One region of the Cobetia sp. 29-18-1 genome, then DNA from elsewhere that is predicted to be linked to it. Evidence: predicted binding sites of a transcription regulator. Region 1 holds the regulator's gene; each other region holds the start of a gene.

Region 1 (5,125 bases):
ACCCGCTTCTTGCTCCCCCCGGGGACACCGTACAGCGTGCGCTCGGGGGGAAGGATCTGATCAAGTGTCATGGCTGAAGGTCAACGGGTCCCGGTGCCCTGAGAGCGAGCCTGGGACTTTTCCTTGTGTTTGACCAGCTGGCGATCCAGCTTGTCGGCGAGCGCGTCGATGGCAGCGTACATGTTGGGGTCTTCTGCCAGGGCGTGGAGGTCAGCGCCTGCCGCGTGCAAGGTGCAGGCAGCCTGCTGGCGCTCCTTCTCGATCGACAGTGTCACCTGAACATTGGTGATGTTGTCGTAATGCCGTTCGAGGCGAGCGAGCTTCTCGTTGACGTAATCGCGGAGAGGATCGGTAAGTTCCACATGATGCCCGGTGATATTCACTTGCATGGACACGCTCCTTTATCCAGCGGGTTGCCATTCAATTGTAACCCTTTTTGACTACGAGCAAACCCTGATCGGACGCTCTGCAACAGGCTTGACGGCCACCGTCTGGCGATGTTTTCGCACCCTTGCCAGTGGCGTCAGATGTCGTGAGCGTCTGTACCGACAATGCCCAAGCTTTGCGCAAAGATCAACGCTGCGCTGCATCGTGGCTCAGTGCTTGTCTTCAACTCAGTGAGGGGTAACGGAGTGGACTTCAAGGGCACGTCTGGTGGGTGGTGCGTGAAAGACGCGCAAGAAGGCGGGTTTTCGTCGCCAATCCCTGCATGTACGTCGCCTTTCAGGCGCTTCGATTGCGTGGAGCAAGCGGCGTTTTGGGAGGTTGTCCGGGTGTCATCCAGGTGCAATACGCGCAAAAGTGACTTTAAAAACATGCGATTGACGGTGAATGACGCTGGCGGAATGGCGGTTTTTTGCCGTCATCCTGCGCGCCGTCATGGGCCATGACGGGTAATTGACGAGCGGTTGACGGGATGACAGAGCGCGCGACAGGCGCACCGCTGTCCGCGAAGTCAGAGGCTGATGAGCGGAAAATCCAGGGCTTGAGGTTGGCGGCGGCTGCCATTGTGGAGGTGAAAGCAGGGCATGGCAGCCGCAGATGACGCGTCAGGCCAGACGCTTGCGCTCGCTGGAGGAGGGGATGCCCATCGCTTCGCGATACTTGGCCACGGTGCGGCGTGCGACCTCGATGCCATCGCTGGCGAGCAGATCGACTAGCCGCGAGTCGGAGAGAGGCTTGCGGGCCGGCTCTTCCGCGATCAGCTTGCGGATGCGGGCACGAATGGCGGTGCTTGAGTGGGCGTCGCCACTGCCGCTGCCACCGACCTGGCTCGAGAAGAAGAACTTGAGCTCGAAGACGCCGCGCGGGGTGTGGATGTACTTCTGGGTCGTGACCCGCGAGATGGTCGATTCGTGCATCTCGACCACTTCGGCGATGTTGGCCAGAATCAGCGGCTTCATGCCTTCCTCGCCTTGCTCGAGGAAGTCGATCTGACGCGCCATGATCTCGCGGCCGACCTTGAGCAGGGTGTCATTGCGCGATGACAGGCTCTTCATCAGCCAGCGCGCTTCCTGCAGGTTGTCCTTGAGGAAGGTGTTGTCGGCGGACTTGTCGGCACGCTTGATCAGCGCGGCGTATTCCGGCTGGATGCGCAGCTTGGGCAGCGCTTCCGGGTTGAGCTCGACCTGCCAGCCGTGGCGGGTATGGCGCACCAGCAGATCAGGGATCACGTAATCGCTGGCGGGCTCGCCCCAGGCGGATGCCGGACGCGGGTCGAGCGCGCGCACCAGGCGAATGACGTGATCCAGCTCGTCATCGTCAAGGCTCAGGCGCCGCTTGAGCAGCTTGCGGTCATCGTTGCCCAGTGCCTCGAGGAATTGACGTACCAGGCGGCGCGCCTGCGCCAGCAGCGGCAGATCATCCGGCAGCAGCGCCAGTTGCAGCAGCAGGCATTCGCGCAGATCACGAGCGAAGACGCCGGTCGGGTCGAACTGCTGCAGACGCAGCAATACCTGCTCGAGCTCGGAGGCCTTGAGGCCGGGCAGGCCCTGGCCACGCAGGCCATCGACCAGCTCATCGAGAGACAGGCTCAGATAGCCGGCGCCGTCGACGGCATCGATCAGGCTCTCCGCCATCTGGCGTTCACGGCCATCGAGGTCGGTCATCGCCAGCTGCCAGCGCAGGTGGTCCTGCAGGCTCTCGACGCTGGTATTGCGATCGAAGTCCGGCCCTTCTTCGCTCCCGCTGCCACTGCCGGAGCTGGTCAGGCTACCGGCGTGGTCCTGGTAGAGGTCCGACCAGTCACTGTCGAGGGGGTATTCCTCGGGAATCTCGCTCGAGGAGTCGGCAGTGGAGATCTCGCTCGAATCCTGTGTCTCGACGACATCCAGCGACTCGTAGTCCTCGTCGAGCTCCAACATGGGGTTGGACTCGAGGGCTTGCTGAATCTCCTGACGCAGGTCGAGCGTCGACAGCTGCAGCAGCTGGATCGCTTGCTGGAGCTGCGGCGTCATGGTCAGCGAGGTGCCGAGGCGGAGTTGCAGGGTGGGTTTCATGGAGTCAGTCAATTCACGGCAAAGGAACGTGCTTACTACGCTATACCGTGACTCGGGGCACTGACAAGTGGTTGCCGCGAATATTCAAGCAACTTGCATGCCATGTTTCCACCAAGGTGGTATGGACGTCATGCATGCGTCTGATGTCAGACATGAAAAAGCCGCTACGCGATAAAATCACGCAGCGGCTTTCGAAGCTTTCGCCTCGCGAGGACTCAGCGCATCCCCTGACCCTAGAGCGTGAACTCGTGGCCCAGGTAGACGTCGCGCACCTGCTGGTTGGCCAGGATGGAGTCCGCATCACCGTGGGCGATGATCTGGCCATCGCCGACGATATAGGCGGTGTCACAGATATCGAGCGTCTCGCGCACGTTGTGGTCGGTGATCAGCACGCCGATGCCACGATCGCGCAGTTGGCGCACGATGCTCTTGATCTCGCCCACCGAGATGGGATCGACGCCGGCGAAGGGCTCATCAAGCAGCACGAAGTCCGGCTCGGTGGCCAGTGCACGGGCGATCTCGACCCGACGACGCTCACCACCGGACAGGCTCATGCCGGCACTGGCGCGGATGTGCGTGATGCTGAATTCCTCGAGCAACTCTTCAAGGCGTGCCTTGCGGCCATTGCGATCCAGGTCCTTGCGGGTCTCCAGAATCGCCATGATGTTGTCGGCCACCGACAGCTTGCGGAAGATCGACGCCTCCTGCGGCAGATAGCCGATGCCGGCGCGTGCACGCTGATGCATGGCGGCAGCGGAGAGGTCCTTGTCATCGATGGAGACGTTGCCGGCATCGGCGCGCACCAGCCCGACGATCATGTAGAACGAGGTCGTCTTGCCGGCGCCGTTGGGGCCCAGCAGGCCGACGATGTCGCCCTGGCGGATCTCCAGCGAGATGTCCTTGACCACCTTGCGGCCCTTGTAGGCCTTGGCCAGATGGCGAGCGCTCAGCGTACGCGGAGTAGCAGCAGTCATGACTCAGTTTTCCTTGCTGGCATTGGCGCCGCGCGGCGTCAGAGTCATGTGCACGCGACCGCCTTCGGTCTGCTGTGCCGTCTTGCTGTTGTTGGCGTTCACCTGGCGCTTGTCGAGGAAGTACTCCACGTAGCCGCCTTCGAAGGTGTCATCGCCTTTCTCGAGACGCGCGTTGCCGACCAGCTCCACGCGGCGCTCCAGTGCATGGTAGCGGATGGTGTCGGCCCAGCCCTTGACCAGTTTCTCGTCGGGCGCGGGCTGCTGTTCCAGGTAGGCACGCTTGCCGGTGGCCTTGACCAGCGAGATCTCGCCGCTGCCGGCGCGGCTGATATCAACGCGGCTGGCATCGAGTTTCATGCTGCCCTGGCGCATTTCCACCTGGCCGGTGTAGGTGGCGGTACCGGCCTTGTCATCGAGCGACAGAGCGTCTGCGGCGATGTTGATCGGCTGGCTGGCATCGCTGTCCAGCGCCATGGCGGCCGGGGCGAAGGTGGACATGCCCAGTGCCAGGCAGAGCGCCATGACACCGCTGTTGAGGGTCTGGCGACAGGCCGTCAAGGGCTTGCGAGTCGTGGAAGTCATGGTGGCTCCTTGGCATGACGGGGTCGCCGCCCGAGCAATGATGCCATCGAGCGGCAGAGAAGAAGGTGTTGCGGCGCGGGTCATGGCTTGACGGCCAGCCCGGCGGGTTCATTCACCGCTGGCAGGCGCTGCCTCGAAGGTGCTGTTGACGCGCCCATCATCGGGGGTGGTGCTGTCGGTGCCCGAATCGATGCGCTCGGCTTCCTTGCTGGCCTCGCTCTGGCCCGTGCCGGGTTGCAGGACGCTGCGAACGCGGCCCTGCAGCACGGCGGAGTCCTGGGAGAGGTCGGCGCTGAAGCTGTCACTTTCGACATGCTGGCCATTCTGGGTGATCACGACCGGCACGTCACTCCAGGCGCGATTCTGATCACGGCTGTAGTGCAGGACATCGGTATCGAGGGTCCAGCGGTCATCGGGCTGGCGCAGTCTGGCATTGCCCTCGAGGGTGAAGGTGTCGCCGCCGGCGCTCAACACGCCATTGTCACCCGTGGCATACCAGCGGCGGTCTTCACTGTCGTTGGTGCGAATCTTCGGGGTCTGCGCCCGGGTCACGTCATCGCCTGGCGTGTGCTCGATATGCGGCGAGGTCATGGACTGGATCGCCACGCCGCGCGCATCGAAGCGTGTCATGTCTGCCCCGTCGAGATAGTAATCCGGCTCACTGCTGTCGACCTCGACATTGACGGTCGATTCCAGGCTGTTGCGCTGCTCGATCAGCGCCAGCACGCCACCGACGAGCAGCAACAGCAGCATCAGCCAGAGACGCGGAGAAGGGCGGGGCAGACGTAACATCAGGGACGCGACTCCTGCAGGTAGGTATCCAGCACCGAGGCCCAGTGGCCCTGGGCCTTGAGCAGCAGATCACAGAGCTCGCGCACGGCGCCATCGCCGCCCTGGCGTGAGGTGACCCAGTTGGCCTCGCTCATCACGTAGGCCATGGCGTTGGGCACGCTGACGCCGAGACCGACACGACGAATGGCCTCGCGGTCCGGCAGGTCATCGCCACAATAGGCGACTTCTTCCAGCTCGATCCCGTGCTCGCGGCACAGGTCGGTCAACGCGACCAGCTTG
Region 2 (5,125 bases), on a different contig from region 1:
TCAGCTGACCACCGATCACGAAGCCATCATCGAACACCACGTCGTAGTCGGTCTCGCCCAGTTCGGTACCGATCGCCAGCACCACATCGGCGTCACGCGCCAGTTCACGTACCGCAGGTAGCGCGGCGTTGGCGCCGAGATCCAGCGGGTGAGCGCTGCCGAGAAGCCCCTTGGCATTGATGGTGGTGACGGTGGGGGCATCCAGCGCCTCCACCAATTGACGCGCGGCCTCGGGCGCGGCGACACAGCCACCGCCCAGCAGTACCAGCGGGCGCTCAGCGCCTGCCAGCATGGTGACTGCCTCGTCGATCAGCGCCGGGTCTGGCGCGAGGCGGCCGATACGCGGGAGCGTGAGGTCATGGGTGGTGCAACCGGCCGGGGGATCGACCTGAACATTGAACAGATCGATGGGAATCTCGATATGTACCGGGCCAGGACGTGCGCCATCGAACAGCGCGAAGGCACGGGCCAGCACTTCCGGCAGTGCAGTCGGATCGAGCAGCGTATGGCTGAAGCGTGCGACACCGGAGACCAGCTGCTGCTGGCTGGGCAGCTCGTGCAGGCGTCCTTGGCCTCGGCCGAGGGTGTCGGAGCGATTGACGCTGGAGATCACCAGCATCGGGATGGAGTCGGCCAGTGCCTGACCCATCGCGGTGGTGATGTTGGTCATGCCCGGGCCGGTGATGATGAAGCACACACCGGGCTTGCCGGTGCTGCGGGCGTAGCCATCGGCCATGAAGCCGGCACCTTGTTCATGGCGCGGGGTGACGTGGCGAATGGTACGCGCGGCGGGATCAGTATCCGGCTCCAGGCCACGGTAAAGCTCGACGGTATGCACGCCGGGAATACCGAAGACGGTATCGACGCCATAGGTGTCACGCAGCAGTCGGATCAGGAGTTCAGCACATGTCATGGCAGGTTATTCCAATGACGGGAGCACCGTGGTGCTCCCGTATGAGATGAGAAACAAGTTAAGTGCCCGCTTGGCTCAGAACACGAACAGATGCGCGATACCGGCAATGATCGGCAGGGTGATCAGCGTGCGCAGCACGAAGATGGCCACCAGCTCCCAGATCTTGAGCGGAATCTTCGACTTGAGCAGCAGGGCGCCGATCTCGGACATGTAGATCAACTGGGTCAGCGACAGGCAGGCGATCACGAAGCGGGTCAGTTCGCTGTCGATGTCCTTGGCCAGCACCGCCGGCAGGAACATGTCGGCAAAGCCGACCAGCGTTGCCGGTGCCGCTTCTGCCGCGTGAGGAATCTGCAGCAGTTCCAGCAGCGGGATCATCGGGTAGGAGAGCCAGGTGAACACGGGCGTGAACTCGGCCAGCATCAGTGCCACGGTGCCGATGGCGATCACGACCGGCAGCAGGCCGAGGAAGATGTCCGCCACGTTGAAGCCGGCAGATTTGGCCAGTTTGAGCGGGCCCGGTGCATGCTCGGCGCGCGCGACGGCCATGCCGAGTGAGTAGCGCAGCACACCACAATCGCTCTGATTCTCTTCACTGATCTGGCAACCGACCGGCTCGTGGTAGTCATCACGCTTGCGCGACAGCGGCGGCAGGCGCGGCACGATGACGGCGGCGATCAGGCCTGCGATGACGACGGTCAGGTAGAAGGGCACGAACAGGTGGTTGATGTTCATGAAGCTGGTCACCAGCAACGCGAAGGCAATCGAGACGACCGAGAAGTTGGTGGCGATCACCGCCGCTTCACGCTTGCTGTAGTAGCCCTGCTCGTACTGCTGGGTGGTGATCAGCACACCGACGGTGCCAGACCCCATCCACGAGGCAGTGGCATCGATGGCGCTGCGGCCCGGCAGATTGAAGATCGCACGGAACGGACGACGCACCAGGCTGCCGATGAACTCCATGAAGCCGAAGTCGACCAGCAGCGGCAGCAGAATCGCCGCGAAGAAGAAGAAGGTCAGCAGTACCGGTGCGAGATCATTGAGCATCACGCCGCCGGTGAAGGCCGCTGTTACCTGGGTCGGCCCCCACTGGAAGTAGGTCATCAGTGCGAAGATGGCACCGAGGGCACGCATGCCGAACCATACCGGGGAGACATCGAACAGCTCGTGTGCTGCGCCTTGTCTGGCCCAGTTCGGCTTGGCGAGCTTGACGAAGCCGGTCAGCAGTACGGAGAGGCACAGCACCGCGACGGCGATGGCGGGTAGTGCACCGCCCAGCGTCGCCTTGAGCCAATCGGCCATCAGGCCCATGCCGATATTGATGGTGTCACCTGTGCTGAAGGGCACTAGGAAGAAGCTGACGCCGAGCAATGACGGCAGCAGGAATTTCATCAGTCCCCTGGCCGTGAGCGGTACGGGACGGGTGGCAATGAGGTCTTTCTGAGCCTTCTCGCCGTTTTGTATCTTGTCGGAACGTGAATCAGCGCTTGAGCTGGAACGGGGCGGCGTGTGATCCGCCGTCGGGTCGATGCTGGTTGTCATTCGGGTCACCTAGATCTTGTTGTAATGGTCAGGCTCTAGCCGAGCATTGTGTGATGCATCATGCCGTATTGTGCTGGGTGATTCTGTGTGCGCCGAGGACAGGACGGGCCCCCGGCGCGGGTGCAGCAGGACAGCGGGTCATTCGTGGATCATTGGCGAGCATTGGCTAGTCGTACTGATGGCTCAGTCGCGCTGTTGCACACCCGGCAGCACGCACAGCATCTCGTAGAGCAGGGTCGCGCCCATCAGCGCGGTGTTGCCGCTGGTGTCGTAGGGCGGGGAGACTTCCATCAGGTCACCGCCGACGATGTTGAGGCCACGCGCGCCGCGCACGATTTCCATGCCCTGCGGCATGGTCAGGCCGCCGGCTTCCACGGTGCCAGTGCCGGGGGCGACGGAGGGGTCCAGGCCATCGATGTCGAAGGTGATGTACACCGGGCGGTCGCCCATCATGTCGCGCACTTCGGCCATCAGCGGGGCGAGTGACTTGAACCAGCACATCTCGGCGGTCTCGACGCGGAAGCCCTGCTGGCGGCACCAGTCGAAATCATCGGCGGAGTAGCCGGTGCCGCGCAGACCGATCTGCACCACGCGATTGCTGTCGAGCAGGCCTTCTTCCTGGGCACGACGAATCGGCGTGCCATGGGCGATGGGCTCGCCGAACATGTGGTCGTTGACGTCGGCGTGGGCATCGATGTGGATCAGGCCGACCGGGCCGTGCTTCTTGGCGATGGCACGCAGCACCGGCAGAGTGACGGTGTGGTCGCCACCGAGGGTGAGCGGCACACAATCGTGGCTGAGCACTTCATCGTAGAATTTCTCGATGATGTCCATGCTCTTGGGCAGGTGGAAGGTGTTGATCGGCACATCGCCGATGTCCGCCACCTGCAGGCTATCGAAGGGCGCGGCGCGGGTGGCCATGTTGTAGGGGCGCAGCATGCGCGATTCATCACGAATCTGGCGTGGGCCGAGACGCGCGCCCGGACGGTTGGAGGTACCGATGTCCAGCGGAATGCCGATGAAGGCGGCATTCAAGCCTTCGGCGGTTTCCTGAGCGGGTAGACGCATCATGGTGGCCGGGCCGCCGAAACGTGGCATGTCGTTGCCGCCCAGCGGCTGATTGAACTCGCTCATCTGTCTCTCCAGGGTCTTGAGTCGCTCGCGATACGCTGACGGCGAGCGGGGTATTGTGATTGTTCGCCTGATCGCTCGGCCGGACGGTGTCATGAAAGCCGGCGATCTTCCTTGGCGCATATCCCAGCGTTGCAGTAACCATGCCAATTTTTAGTCTATTGATTTTATTGGAGTTTATTTGAGGGTGATCGCCGAGTGATTCATTTATGGATCACTCGTGCACTGATAATGATTCAAAAATGGATCACTGATTCATTTGTGGATCACATTCGGGCATCATCGAGAGTGTCTTCAAGCGCAGTGCGAGAAAGACCTGCTGGAAAGAACTGATAGAAAGAAGCGATAGAAAGAAGCGCTGGAAAGAACTGCTAGAAAGACCTGCTATAAAGCCCCGCCCCGATTCACAGGCTCGACCATGAGGTGCCCGCCATGTCAGAGCTCGACCGTCAGATTCTCAAGACCATCATCGACACCGCTCACGATCACTACTTCGTGGTCAATGCGGATGGCCAGGTGACAGATGTCAGCCCCGGCGCCGCGGCGGTCTATGGCATGACCCGCGAGGAGTTGTGTGCTGCCAACGTGCATGAGCTGGAAGCCAGCGGCGTGCTCAAGCCCTCCATCAGCCTGGAGGTGCTGCGCACGGGGCGCACGCTGCAGATGATGCAGCTCACCGCCACCGGGCGTCGGGTGGTGGCGCAGGCGCATCCGGTGTTCGTCGCGGGCAAGCTCGAGTGCGTGGTCAGCCGCTCGATGGATCTCACCGATATCCAGCTGTTGCAGCAGGAATACGCGGTGCTTCAGCAGCGCTTCAGTGATCACCTGCGCCGCAACTCGCGCGGCGGCGAGCTGGGTGGCGTCAGTCAGGCAGAAAGCGATTGGAAAACGGCGGGGGCAGGGCAATCAGTCCACGACACTGAGCAATATGCACAGAGCCAGGCTGAACAGCGGCAACGTGAACAATCAGCGCGAGAGCAGGCCGAGTGCGAAGACGCCGCGCTGGAGCTGGGCGAGCTGCAGGTCAGAAGCCCCGTGATGCGCGAGATAGCGCTACTGCTCAAGCGGGTTGCGCCCACCAACGCCACGGTTTTGATGCTGGGCGAATCCGGGGTCGGCAAGACGGCCTTCGCCCATCAACTGCATCGCTGGAGCCAACGCGCCGACGGCCCCTTCATCGAGGTGAACTGCGGCGCCATTCCCGAGAGCCTGTTCGAGTCCGAGATGTTCGGCTATCAGGCTGGTGCCTTCACCGGCGCGGGCAACCGTGGCAAGGCAGGCCTGATGGAGCAAGCCGAAGGCGGCACCCTGTTCCTCGATGAAATCGGTGAGCTTCCGCTGGCCACCCAGACCAAGCTGCTCAAGGTGATTCAGGACGGGATGATCACCCGCCTGGGCGACACCACCACCCGCCGCGCCGACTTCCGGCTGGTCGTCGCCACCAATCAAGACCTCGCCGCCCGCGTGGAGCAGGGCCAGTTCCGCCTCGACCTCTACTACCGCATCAATGTGCTCCCCGTCAGCCTGCCGCCGCTGCGC
Region 3 (5,125 bases), on a different contig from region 1:
GCGCTGTCCGGTACGCGCCTGACGCTGTCGGTTCCAGTAGCTGAAGATGCCGCTGGCGACGACGGCCAGCACGAACACCGCAATCACCACCGAGAAACCGCTGGAGGTGATGGGAGCCGGCACGAACAGACCGCGCACGTTGAGGAAGAACGCCTCGCCCAGCGACAGCGAGCCACGCGGACTTGGCAGGGTTCTCAGGACGGCGAAATACCAGAAGAAGATCTGCAGCAGCAACGGGATGTTGCGGAAGACTTCGATATAGACCGCCGCCAGCCGCGAGATCAGCCAGTTGGGGGACAGACGCGCGACCCCCATGACGAAGCCGATCACGGTCGCGGCGATGACACCCAGCGCGGATATCAACAAGGTATTGAGCAGGCCGACGATGAAGGTATCGCCATAGGTGGATTGCTCGGAATAGTCGATCAGGCTCTGCAGGATGCCAAAGCCTGCGGTGTTGTCCAGAAAGGCAAAGCCGGTGGTGATGCCACGGCTTTCGAGGTTGGTCAGGGTATTGCTGACGATGATCGCCAACACACCGAACACGCCTGCCAGCATCAATAGCTGGAAGATCAGTGCCCGCTTGGCCGGGTCACGCCAGAATGGCGGCTTGACCGTGGCCGGCGGGCGAGAAGCAGGTTGTGTCATACAGGCAATCTCCGCCGGAAAGCTATGCGACTTCCGCCTGCCGTCCTATCGAACGGCAGATCAGTTATCTCTCGGCACTCGATGAATGGGTCACGAGGTACAGGCTGGGGCTCATTAACCGGGGCCCACATGACGCTGGCCAGAGGAAGTGGAGCAAGACGCTCACTTCCTCTGGCCAGCGTCCTTGCTCAGCCTGTCATGAGGGGCAAGGCCCACCCGCAGTACAGGGCGAGCCCGCGCATCAGCGAACCGGCGGGGCGTACTGGACGCCGCCATCGGTCCACAGTGCGTTCAAGCCGCGCTCGATACCCAGTGCGGAGCCGGTACCGACGTTGCGCTCGAACATCTGGCCGTAGTTACCGACCTGCTTGATGACCTGGTAGGCCCAGTCAGCCGGCAGCCCCATGGCTTCCCCGTAGTTGCCATCGGCACCGACCAGGCGCGCGACGTTCGGGTTGGTGTCCGACTTCTTCTCTTCGATGTTGTCGGAGCTCAGCCCCATCTCTTCGGCGTTGATCTGCGCGAACAGGGTCCATTTGACGATGTTGAACCACTGGTCATCGCCCTGACGGACGACGGGGCCCAGCGGTTCCTTGGAGATGACTTCCGGCAGCACCATCGCGGACGCCGGATCGGAGAGCTTGATACGCAGCGCGTAGAGCTGGGATTGGTCGGAGGTCAGGACGTCACAACGACCGGCTTCGAAACCCTTGACGGTCTGGTCGGAGGTATCGAAGACGACCGGCTCGAAGGACATGTCGTTCAGGCGGAAGTAGTCCGCCAGGTTGAGCTCGGTGGTGGTGCCGGACTGGATGCAGACGGCTGCCCCGTCCAGCTCCTTGGCACTGGAGACGCCCAGGTCCTTGCTGACCATGAAGCCCTGGCCGTCGTAATAGTTCACGCCAGCGAAGTTGAGGCCCAGTGATGTGTCACGGGTCGCCGTCCAGGTGGTGTTGCGGGACAGGACATCAATCTCGCCGGACTGCAGCGCGGTGAAACGCTCCTTGGCCGTCAGCGGTACATAGCGCACCTTGCTGGCATCGCCCAGCACGGCGGCGGCGACGCCGCGGCAGACATCGACATCGAGGCCCTGCCAGTTACCGGCGTCATCCGGTGCCGAGAAGCCCGGCAAGCCGGTGCTGACGCCACACTGGACAAAGCCCTTTTCCTTGACGCTATCCAGGGTCGCGGCACTGGCGCCTGTCGCCATGGAGGCGGCCAGGACAGCGGCGCTAGCGATCAGCAGTGGCTTCTTGTTGTTATGCATCGTGATTCCCTCGCGAAAGTCTGGAGTCCGCTCGATCAGCCTCGAGTCAGAAGTGGTGCAATGCATTGCATGGCACCTACCGACAATAGCAAGCCGCGTTCCAATTTCCGCCTATCGCGTGATCCGCTGCGTTCAACGCTGAAAAAAGCGCTAAAACCCAGTGATATAGGCCAAAGCCTCGGAGTGGGGCGGCGGATCATTCCGCGCGATTGCCGCGCAGTTAGGCTCATGGCGAGACCAGTTCGCCTCATATCGGTGCAAAATAAAAACGGCCGTTTCATTGCGAAACGGCCGTTGGCGGTGCAGCGATGTGGCGCGAGTGGCAGATTGCGACCAATGTCTCGGTCTGCCTGACTCAACGCTTGTTCATCCCATCAGGCACGTTTTCGTGCCTGATGGGACTCCCTTGCCACCGCAAGGTGCATGCGGATCACTTCTCCAGCAGGCGCTGCATGAAGGGCGGCAGCACCAGGGCGGCGCGATGGCCTTCGACGGTATAGAAGTCACGCGCGAAGGTGGCGGCAGCGGCATCTTCCTCGCGGAATGACTTCACGTCACAGCTCTTGCCCGCCAGGGTGCAGCTCCACCAGCCGGACGGATACACCGGCTGCGGGAACGGCAAGGTCGCGACGCTATCAAAGCCCGCTTCGCCCATGTCGTTGCGCAGGTCCTTGATGATGGAATCGGTGTGATAGAGCGGGGACTCGCTCTGCTGCACCATCAGGCCGCCCTGCTTGAGGATACGATGGCAGCGCTTGAGGAAGTCGGTCTTGAACAGACCTTCCGCCGGGCCGACCGGGTCGGTGGAATCGACGATCAGCACATCGATGCTCTCGTCCGGGCAGTTGTCGACCCACTTGACGCCATCCTCGAACAGCAGCTCGGCGCGCGGGTCGTCATTGGACTCGACCAGCGCCGGGAAGAATTGCTCGGAGGCACGCGTGACCGCCGGATCGATATCGATCTGGGTGACCTTCTCCACGCCCGGGTGCTTGAGCACCTCACGCAGAGTGCCGCAATCGCCACCGCCGATGATGACGACACGCTTGGGGTCTGCATGAGCGAACAGCGCCGGATGCGACATCATCTCGTGATAGAGGAAGTTGTCACGGTCAGTCAGCATCACGCAGCCGTCCAGCACCATCAGGTTGCCGTAGGTCTCGGTGGCATAGACTTCGAGGTGCTGATAAGGGGTCTGCTCGTCATGCAGCTTGTGGCTGACCTTGAGCGAGAAGGCGCTGCCGTGGCGATCGAAGATTTCGGTAAACCAGGAGCCATCGAGACGTTCGGTCATGGGGGACCCTCGCATTGGATATCACAGACGGGATATCAAGGTATGGATAGAGACGGCACGATGGCCATCGGAAATTGCGCCAATCAGCACTGCGCCAGCATCAGGCCGGCAGTTCACGGCCCGCATGACGACCACGCGGCGTGATGTCGTGATACGCGACATGCCGGGCAAGCGCCAACATGGCGCAGGCGCTGCACCATAGCCAAAGACGGCCGGAGTGGAAAGTGTTGATGCATGACAATTTCAGACAGGCCGCGTATCGATGACACGCGGCCCGGGGGAGAGGCTCAACGAGAGGCCGGCCCGAGGCGGACCAGATGGAGAATCAGCCTGACGCACTGAAACACTCCCAGCCCGATGAGGATGCCGGCGAGGTCCGCCAGCGCATCCAGCACCTCAGCGCCGCGATAGGGAATCGCCAGCTGCAGACATTCGATGGCGACGCCCAGCAACAGCAGGAGCGGCAGGATGATCAAGCTGGTCAAGCCCGCCAGCCGTGTGGTCAGCGCCAGCAACGCGAAGGCGGAGAAATGCTGCAGCTTGTCCCAGGGGAAGGTCTGCTCCGGATGCGGCACGCCCGGGGAGAGCGTGCCGAACAGGATCAGCAACAGGCACAGCAGAGCCACGAATGCCCAACCGCGGCGCGGGATGAGACGCTGCTCGACCGGCGTCATGCTGACACCCCCGCTGGCCGGCGCCCTTCTGCTTGCTGCCCTGCTGCTTGCCACCTTCTATAGGCAGCAACAGGGGTGACAGCAGAGAAGACCATGATGGGCTCTCCCATCAGCCGCGGGCGACCGGTGTCGCATTGGCGGCGTCATCCTGATGGTAGGCCGGGCTCAGCTCGTGCAGCGCGTCCATCAGGGCATTGACGTTGCCCGGGTCGGTGAACTGGCTGATGCCGTGCCCCAGGTTGAAGATGTGGCCCGGGCCCTGGCCGTAGCTGTCGAGGATACGCCCGACTTCGGCACGAATGGCGGCCGGCGTGCCGAACAGCGCATTCGGGTCCAGGTTGCCCTGCAGGGCCACACGATGGCCGACACGCTCACGCGCATTGGACATCTCGGTGGTCCAGTCGAGGCCGACGGCATCACAGCCGGTGGCGGCGATGTGTTCGAGCCATTGGCCACCATTCTTGGTGAACAGGATCACCGGTACACGGTTGCCTTCGCTGTCCGGCTTGAGGCCAGCGACGATCTGCTCCATGTAGCGCAGCGAGAACTCGAGGTAGGCCGGCGTGGACAGGGTGCCGCCCCAGGTATCGAAGATCTGCACCGCCTGAGCACCCGCGGCAACCTGGGCGTTCAGGTAGTCGGTAACGGCCTGCGCCAGGGTGTCGAGCAACTGATGCATGGCTTCCGGATTGGAATACATCAGGCCTTTCACGTGACGGAAGTCCTTGCTGGAACCGCCCTCGACCATATAAGTGGCCAATGTCCACGGGCTGCCGGAGAAACCGATCAGCGGCACGCGACCGTTCAGCTCACGGCGGATGGTGGACACGGCACGCATGACGTAATCGAGATCACGCTCGACATTCGGCACGCTCAGCGCCGCGATTTCCTCGGCAGTCCGCACTGTCTTGCGGAATTTCGGGCCTTCGCCAGTCTCGAAGTAAAGGCCCAGCCCCATGGCATCCGGGATGGTCAGGATGTCGGAGAACAGGATGGCGGCATCCAGCGGGAAGCGCTCCAGCGGCTGCAGCGTCACCTCGCAGGCACGCGCGGTGTCCATGCACAGGTCCATGAAGCCACCGGCCTGACCGCGGACTTCGCGATATTCCGGCAGATAGCGGCCAGCCTGGCGCATCATCCAGACGGGAGTACGGTCGACCGGCTGACGGGCCAGCGCGCGCAGGAAGCGATCATTCTTCAAGGTCATCGGAATCACACATCAGCTCGGGGAATGTCTCGGCA

What was found. Region 1 encodes sigma-54, which starts transcription at its own class of promoters, with help from an activator protein. Its sites were predicted from a motif close to TGGCACNNNNNTTGCTNT; they were not measured.
Region 2: speB (agmatinase) is a predicted target of sigma-54. The motif match lies at 3,718-3,735, and genes of this name have one in related genera.
Region 3: QD208_RS09390 (amino acid ABC transporter substrate-binding protein) is a predicted target of sigma-54. The motif match lies at 2,001-2,018, and genes of this name have one in related genera.

The regions. Positions count from the first base shown of each region.
Region 1 is NZ_JARWKS010000016.1:54,094-59,218, forward strand. It holds gene QD208_RS12900 (PTS sugar transporter subunit IIA) at 1-71, opposite strand, end outside; gene raiA (ribosome-associated translation inhibitor RaiA) at 81-389, opposite strand; gene QD208_RS12910 (RNA polymerase factor sigma-54) at 1,050-2,498, opposite strand; gene lptB (LPS export ABC transporter ATP-binding protein) at 2,732-3,472, opposite strand; gene lptA (lipopolysaccharide transport periplasmic protein LptA) at 3,476-4,054, opposite strand; gene lptC (LPS export ABC transporter periplasmic protein LptC) at 4,163-4,846, opposite strand; gene QD208_RS12930 (HAD hydrolase family protein) at 4,846-5,125, opposite strand, start outside.
Region 2 is NZ_JARWKS010000003.1:246,081-251,205, forward strand. It holds gene QD208_RS04090 (5-guanidino-2-oxopentanoate decarboxylase) at 1-913, opposite strand, end outside; gene QD208_RS04095 (YjiH family protein) at 989-2,305, opposite strand; gene speB (agmatinase) at 2,639-3,589, opposite strand; gene QD208_RS04105 (sigma 54-interacting transcriptional regulator) at 4,019-5,125, shown strand, end outside.
Region 3 is NZ_JARWKS010000009.1:154,736-159,860, reverse strand. It holds gene QD208_RS09395 (amino acid ABC transporter permease) at 1-648, opposite strand, end outside; gene QD208_RS09390 (amino acid ABC transporter substrate-binding protein) at 890-1,915, opposite strand; gene speE (polyamine aminopropyltransferase) at 2,346-3,209, opposite strand; gene QD208_RS09380 (VanZ family protein) at 3,497-3,883, opposite strand; gene hemE (uroporphyrinogen decarboxylase) at 3,993-5,090, opposite strand.